2 regions of the Anaerocolumna sp. genome follow, and region 1 is predicted to be linked to the other one. Evidence: predicted binding sites of a transcription regulator. Region 1 holds the regulator's gene; the other holds the start of a gene.
What was found. Region 1 encodes HrcA, which represses chaperone genes, less so after heat shock. Its sites were predicted from a motif close to TGTTAGCACTCNNNNNNNNNGAGTGCTAACA; they were not measured.
Positions count from the first base shown of each region.

Region 2: a site for HrcA is predicted at 2,946-2,976, ahead of htpG (molecular chaperone HtpG). Genes of this name have one in related genera too.

Region 1 is NZ_DAMAUC010000012.1:120,646-124,841, forward strand. Features, by position in the region: gene RT261_RS11705 (DUF3201 domain-containing protein) at 1-44, shown strand, start outside; gene hemW (radical SAM family heme chaperone HemW) at 109-1,266, shown strand; gene hrcA (heat-inducible transcriptional repressor HrcA) at 1,488-2,522, shown strand; gene grpE (nucleotide exchange factor GrpE) at 2,609-3,223, shown strand; gene dnaK (molecular chaperone DnaK) at 3,331-4,196, shown strand, end outside.
Region 2 is NZ_DAMAUC010000017.1:55,810-60,005, reverse strand. Features, by position in the region: gene RT261_RS14145 (DegV family protein) at 1-147, opposite strand, end outside; gene htpG (molecular chaperone HtpG) at 609-2,708, opposite strand; gene RT261_RS14135 (DUF5721 family protein) at 3,042-3,539, opposite strand; gene RT261_RS14130 (hypothetical protein) at 3,719-3,922, shown strand; gene RT261_RS14125 (hypothetical protein) at 3,919-4,137, shown strand.

The DNA.
Region 1 (4,196 bases):
ATATGGTTAAAAAACTGGAATCAATGGGTACATATATATTATAAGAAGATTATTAAGTGGCAGATGATTATTAAAAGGATATAGAAGAATTTTGAAAGGAGGTACACTATGGAAAATAAGTTGACAGATAGTAAAAAAGGCTTAGGGCTATATATTCATATCCCTTTTTGTGTGAAAAAGTGTGAATATTGTGATTTCCTTTCGGGACCTGCGAGTGAAGAAACAAAAAGACTTTATGTAGAGGCTTTGATAAAGGAGATATTCTCTAATAAGGATTTGGCAGCGGAGTACCTTGTTAAGACGATTTTTATCGGCGGGGGTACTCCTTCTTCTATTGATGGAAAGTTTATTGGGAAAATCTTAAAAGCGGTTAAAGAAGTTTTTAATGTAAGTGAACAGGCAGAGATTTCTATGGAAGCAAACCCTGGGACTGTAAATGAAGAAAAGTTGAGAGAGTATAAGAAGGCAGGAATCAACCGCATTAGTTTTGGACTCCAGTCAGCAGATAATAAAGAATTGAAGTTGTTAGGAAGAATTCATTCCTATGAGGAGTTTGAGGAGAATTATTACATGGCCAGAGAACTGGGATTTTGTAATATTAATGTGGATTTAATATCGGCTTTACCGGGACAGACTATTAAACAGTGGGTCAGTACTTTGGAGAAGGTTATCCAGTTGAAACCGGAACATATCTCTGCATATAGTTTAATTTTGGAAGAAGGTACGCCTTTTTTTGAACGTTATAGTGAAGAGGATCAGGATGAAGATCTTGATAGACGGATTTATAGTAAGACAAAAGAAGTTCTTGAGAATGCCGGATATGATAGATACGAGATTTCTAATTATGCAAAGCCAGGTTTTGCCTGTAAGCACAATTCTTCTTATTGGACCGGAACAGATTATTTGGGGTTAGGATTAGGAGCCTCTTCTTTATTAAATAATATAAGGTGCCACAATGAAGAAAATATGAATGCTTATATTAGGAACTCCAATGATAGAAACAGGTTAAGAAAAAATATAGAATCTTTGGATAGAAAACAGCAAATGGAAGAGTTTATGTTTTTAGGATTAAGAATGATGGAAGGAATTCAAAAAAGCAGATTTAAAGATTTATTTCATGAAGATATAGAAAATATCTATGGAGATGTTTTAAGTCAATCTTTTGATGAGAATCTACTTATGGAGAAGAATAACCGCATATTCCTTACTGAAAAGGGAATAGATTTGAGCAATGTGGTTATGTCCAGATTCTTATTGGATAATTAAATATATATTTGTTTTTAAAATATAAAATGAGAGTATTAAAAAATTAAATTAAAAATTAGTTTTTCTTTATTTTATAGACAGAAATAGAGAAATAAAATATATTTTTCTCAACAATTGAGTAAAATAACTCTTGACAAAGCAATTTGATAGTGCTATTTTATGTATAAAGATGTTAGCACTCCTTGATAGTGAGTGCTAACAACAAAGTTGGGGGTGATTAGATGGCATTGGATGATAGGAAGTTAAAGATATTACAGGCAATTATTCAAAATTATCTTGAAACCGGCGAACCAGTCGGCTCCAGGACAATCTCTAAATTAACCGATTTAAATCTAAGCTCCGCAACAATTCGCAATGAAATGGCTGACTTGGAAGAACAGGGATATATTGTTCAACCCCATACTTCGGCAGGTCGTATTCCATCTGATAAAGGATATCGTTTGTATGTAGATACTATGCTGCAAGACAAAATTCAGGAAGTAGAAGATATGAAGGTACTTCTGGTAGACAAAGCAGATAAGATAGATACCTTATTAAAACAAATAGCTAAGTTACTAGCTGCGAATACCAATTATGCCACATTAGTTACAAAACCTCAATACCGAAGCAGAAAAGTGAAGTTCATACAATTAACAGAAGTGGATGATGATCAGATCCTTGCTGTGATTTTACTGGAAGGCAACATAGTAAAGAATAAGATAATCAATACATTAGAGAAATTAGATAAAGAGATTATTCTTAAATTAAATATTGTATTTAATACTTTCCTTCAAGGATTAGATCTTTCTGAAATTAATCTGACTATTATCCAGAAAATGAAAGAACAGGCAGGTTCATACAGTGGTGTAGTGAGTGATATTCTTGATGTAATTGCTCAGGCAATCAGTGAAGAAAAGAATGTAGAGATTTACACCAGTGGTGCAACCAATATGTTAAAATATCCTGAACTTAGTGATATGGATAAAGTATCAGAATTACTGAATACTTTTGAGGAAAAGAATCAACTGACAGAGCTGGTGGCCGCTACCCCTGCAGAAGATTCTGAAAAGGGAGGCATCCAAGTATATATTGGAAGTGAAACTCCCGTAGAGGCTATGAAAGATTGTTCTGTTGTAACAGCCACTTATGAAATAGAAGATGGTGTTTATGGCAAGATAGGCATTATTGGTCCAAAGAGAATGGATTATGAAAAAGTAGTCAGTACGCTGCATACACTTATGGTGCAGTTGGATGAAATATTTAAGAAAAAAACTTAACATAAGGAAAGGCGGTAACAAAAGTGGAAGGCAAGGATAATTCTGTAGAAGAGTTAAAGACAGATAGAGTTAACCAAGAGGAAGAAATGAAAAACAACATAAATCCAGAGAGTGCAAACCAAACCTTAGAAAATGAAGATAAAAACGAGCAATTTGAATCAAGTAATGAAGAAAATGCAGATGAGAATCTTGAAGATGAAGAAAGCACTGATGATGGAGATAAGAAATCCGGAAAGTTCTTTAAAAAGAAAGAAAAGAAGAAAGATCCAAAAGATTTAAAGATTGAAGAACTGGAGGACCGATTAAAGCGTACTTTTGCTGAATTTGATAATTATCGTAAGCGTACGGAAAAGGAAAAATCTCAGATGTTTGAAATCGGCGCAAGAGATATTGTTGAAAAAGTTCTTCCGGTTATTGATAATTTTGAAAGAGGACTTGGAACTTTAACAGAAGAAGAAAAGTCCGGTGGATTTGCACAAGGCATTGAAAAAATCTACAAACAATTAATGGATACCTTAACAGAATCCGGTTTAAAACCAATAGAAGCTGCCGGAAAAGAATTTAATCCCGATCTTCATAATGCGGTAATGCATTCAGAGGATCCTGAACTGGGAGAAAACATAGTAGCAGAGGAATTCCAAAAAGGTTATATATTTAAAGATACTGTGGTTAGACATAGTATGGTAAGAGTTGTTAATTAAAGCAATATAATTGTTTATTTAGTAAATACATTTATATTTATTTATAATTTTATTATTAATTTGTAATAATTCATATTGTTAATTGAAAAATTTAGGAGGAATAAATTATGGGCAAAATCATAGGAATCGATTTAGGAACGACAAACTCATGTGTTGCCGTTATGGAAGGTGGAAAACCAGTAATTATTGCCAATACAGAAGGTGCCAGAACTACTCCTTCCGTAGTTGCATTTACAAAGACAGGTGAAAGATTAGTTGGTGAACCTGCAAAACGTCAAGCTGTAACAAATGCTGATAAAACAATTGCATCTATTAAAAGACATATGGGAACTGACTTTAAAGTTAAAATAGATGATAAGAAATATTCACCACAAGAAATTTCTGCAATGATTCTTCAAAAATTAAAAACGGATGCAGAAAGTTATTTAGGAGAAAAAGTATCCGAAGCGGTTATTACCGTACCGGCTTACTTTAACGATGCTCAAAGACAGGCTACAAAAGATGCTGGTAAAATTGCCGGACTTGATGTTAAGAGAATTATCAACGAGCCGACAGCTGCAGCTTTAGCATATGGTCTTGATAATGAAAAAGAACAAAAAATCATGGTTTACGATTTAGGCGGCGGTACTTTCGACGTTTCTATTATCGAAATCGGTGACGGTGTTATTGAAGTTTTAGCTACTTCCGGTGATAACAGACTTGGTGGTGATGACTTTGATGAAAAAGTTACAAGATATATGATTGATGAATTTAAGAGGACAGAAGGTGTAGACTTATCAACAGATAAGATGGCACTTCAAAGATTAAGAGAAGCAGCAGAAAAAGCAAAGAAAGAATTATCTTCTGCAGCTACAACAAATATAAACTTACCTTTTATTACTGCAACAGCAGAAGGACCAAAACATTTTGATATGAACCTGACAAGAGCTAAGTTTGACGAATTAACTCATGATTTAGTAGAAAGAACAGCAAC
Region 2 (4,196 bases), on a different contig from region 1:
CAAGAAATCCTCTTGATCAAAATCAGCATCATCATAAATAGTTTCTCCATCTAGCTGTATAGATAAAGGTACTAATTGAACCTTCATTTCCTTCTTCATATCTTCTGTTAAATCAGTACAGCTGTCTCCTATAATTTTATATGCCATAACCTATTCCTCCTAATATCTATATAACAATTATTCCACTAAATTCTAAAGTATAGTATCCCATATTATAGTTTTTTTCTCCAAATTTTTAACAAAGTCCCATATATTAGAAACATTAACTATATGGCATTTACTTTCTCACTATGTTATATGGTTTTTATTACTACTAATCATAGCACAAATTATTACATTTGAAAAGACTTTTTTTATAATTATTGAGTGCCTTATTTCAAAAAATAACGGTTTCTATAATAGGTATGTACTAATCTCAAAGTTTAACAAAGAGATGAAATAAAAGAGATGCTGCATATTTAAATTTTATAAACCATCTGAATTCTCTTCTGGCTTTTTAAATTAAATATACAACATCCCTTATGTCCACAACATAGTTAAAATCTACTTTGGCAAAGTATGCATCAGTAATTTATGTGGCAGTAAGCTGTGTCAAAGATAGGTTATTCCTATTTTGTCAAAAGTATCATGATATCATTGCTTCGTGCTATAAATTTGGTCATAGCCTCTCCATCTAATGGTTTGTGGCTTAGCATAGCCAAGTCATACAGTTGTTCACAAATCATAGGTACGTTTTGGCTGTCTTCATTTTCAAAAATGTATTGCACTAATTTATTGTTTGCATTTAAAACTAAAGTTTCATCATTGCCAAACATGTCAGGATTCATTCCGTACATATTATACATTTTCATCATTTCCTGCATTCTTCTTCCTTCTTCTGAAAGAGTAATCATAGAGGAAACTTTTTCATTTTTCAATTTCATGACTTTCACTTCAAGTTTGTCTTTATTCAAAACTTTTCGGAATAGTTCAGACAATTTATCATGTTGTGATTTTAGTGCTTCTTCATCATTATCTTCTTTAAAACTATCCGTAATATCAGCATCAATTCTTTGGAAACGATATGTTATTTCATGTTGTTCCAATTGAGTAATGAATGGTTGGTCAATATTATGTGTTAAGATAAGTGCATCAATACCTTCTTCTTTAAACATATTAATGTACTGGCTCTGCTGCTGTTCATTGGTAACGTAATATATAACATGTTTTTCTTCATCTTCTTTTTTATCAGAAGCTTCTGGTGCTTCTTCTGCATTTTCAACTTCTTTAGAGGAAGTTTCTACTGACTTTTCCTGGGTATTTTCTTCGGCAGTTTCCTTTGTATCTGCTTTCTCACTTGCATTTACATACTCAGGTAAAGTTATATATTTGCCTTCTAAATTCTTAAAGATTATAAAATCTTTCATCTTTTCTCTGAATTTATCATCTTTTAAGCAGCCAAATTTAATAAATGGACTGATGTCATCCCAGAATTTTTCGTAGCTTTCTTTTTCCACTTTATACATACCGGAAAGCTTGTCTGCAACCTTCTTGGTAATATAATCAGAGATTTTTTTAACAAATCCATCGTTTTGTAAAGCACTTCTGGATACGTTCAACGGCAGATCCGGACAATCAATGGCACCTTTTAATAACATTAAGAATTCCGGAATAACTTCTTTAATATTATCTGCTATAAACACTTGGTTGCAATACAGTTTAATGGTTCCCTCCAAAGAATCATATTCCGTATTAATTTTAGGGAAATACAAAATACCTTTTAAGTTAAAAGGATAATCCATATTTAAGTGAATCCAAAATAATGGTTCTTTATAGTCATGGAATACATTACGATAAAATTCTTTGTATTCTTCTTCGGTACAATCATTTGGATGTTTCATCCACAAAGGAGTTGTGTTGTTAATAGGTTCCGGTTTCTTTGGAACCTTCTTTGTTGGTTTCTCCTCTTTATCATCCTGACTTTCTTTATCAACTGCCTTGCCATCTTCTTTTACTTCTGCGTCAATAATATTATCATCATCTGCTGCCTTTTCCTCTGCGTCAGTATCTTCTACTTCTTCAAATTCTTCCGGCGCATTGGCATTTTTAAAATATATTTCTACCGGCATAAAGGAACAATATTTACTTATTATCTCTTTCGCTCGGTATTCGTTAGAGAATTCATAGCTTTCTTCATTCAGATACAAAGTGATCTCTGTTCCTCTTGTATCTCGTGATCCCTGAGTCATTGTGAATTCAGTACCGCCTTCTGACTCCCAATGAACACTTTCCGCACCTTCCTGCCAGGATAGGGTATCAATGGTAACTTTGTCAGCAACCATAAATGCAGAATAAAAACCCAAACCAAAATGTCCGATAATTTGATCTTCGTTGGCTTTGTCTTTGTACTTATTTAAGAAATCCGCTGCACCGGAGAATGCGATCTGATTAATGTATTCTTTTACTTCCTCAGCAGTCATGCCGACACCATTGTCAATAAATTTTAGTGTCTTTTCTTCCGGATTAACAATCACATCAATTCTGAACTTATTTTCCTCTGGAAGTGTTGTCTCTCCCATTAATTCTAATTTTTTTAATTTAGTAATCGCATCACTGCCATTTGATATTAACTCTCTAATAAAAATATCATGATCGGAATATAGCCATTTTTTTATAATAGGAAATATATTCTCTGAATTAATTGACAAACTACCTTGTTCCTTGTTCATGTAAATCGCTCCTTTTATGTTGAAATTTTTTTAATATACTATGTTCTTTTTAAAGTCGTTGAAAGAATAAAATTCTTTCAAACATGATGTCGCTTTGCGGCATATCTCAAATAATAGACGAAGAAGTTCAATAGATACTTATGTTGGAGTTCTTCCATATGTGAGGGTTATTTTTCTCCTTCACTCTTTCCTCGTTAGTAATAATATTAATACGGTAATTTTTATTTGTCAAGGGAAAATTAGCACTCAACAAAAGAGAGTGCTAGTAATCTATGAATATATCTCATATTCCATATATAATTTTTCTTTTGTGGATAGCTTTTCTAATTGCATTTAAGCATCTTCCACCGCAATTTCATAATGCCTTAGGAAATCTTTCACATATCCGTCCCATACTTGATCTAAGGTTTTATCTAAAGTAAAAGTTTTTATGGAAGTTCCTGTAATAATATAGAGGTTTTCTTTTTCATATTTTATATTTATAAACAATCCATTTATCTCTTCTTCCTTCATCTGGATACCTGATTTTTGAATTACTTTTTCAATATTTTCAGATGATAATGCAAATACTGTTTTTATAAATATTGGCAGCTTGCTGCCCTTTATTATGCTAAATGCAAAAGGCTTTATTTCACTCCATTTGGGGTATTTTCTTTCACCTAATATCTCTAACTCATCGTTAGAATAGAACTCTTTATTTAATCTTCCATCAATGTGAAAATGAGTAAAGGTACTTATATCTAATTCAGTTAACAAAAAATTGTCAAAAACATTGGATATTAAAAATTTAGACATAAAGTCTTTCACATCAATTATTTTTAAAGATATCATGTATATTTCCCTCCGTTTTGCAAAAACTAGTATAGCATGATATCACCCTGGTTCCAATGCATCGTATGCACTTTTATTTATGCATTAACCATTATTGCATAGAACGCTGTCAGATGGATGCACCATCGTATCCTAAGATCATGCAATAAGATATTTGACATCAAGGAGGGATATTTATCATGTATTTTGATCATTCCAAGAGAAGCTACTATCGCTTCCCAAGTAAAAATGGTGTTGTAGACTTCGATGAACCGACTTCTTATTATTTTCCGGATAAGAATTCCGTATCAGCCGAAGACTTAACCGGCAGCTTCTTAAACTCAAATTACAATTATTATGATAATCTCCATGATTATTCTCATGGGAAAGGAGAAACCTTATGAGAGCAAGTTATAAAGCTTATGAAGATGTTGCAACAAATTGCAGCGGCTATGAAAAATCATCTGGTAAAAGCTCATTTACGGATAGAGTAAGTGATGAAAATTCCGTATCCTGCTTAAATTGTAAACATTTTGATGAGGATGAACACTGCGTACTGGATTTATATGATAAAGTAGCTGAAAGCAGAGGTATTAGCCCTCACGATACAGAAATGTAATTCCTTCTTTCATGATGTCATTCTGAACTTATCTTTGTCTGATACCTATTAAGACTTTG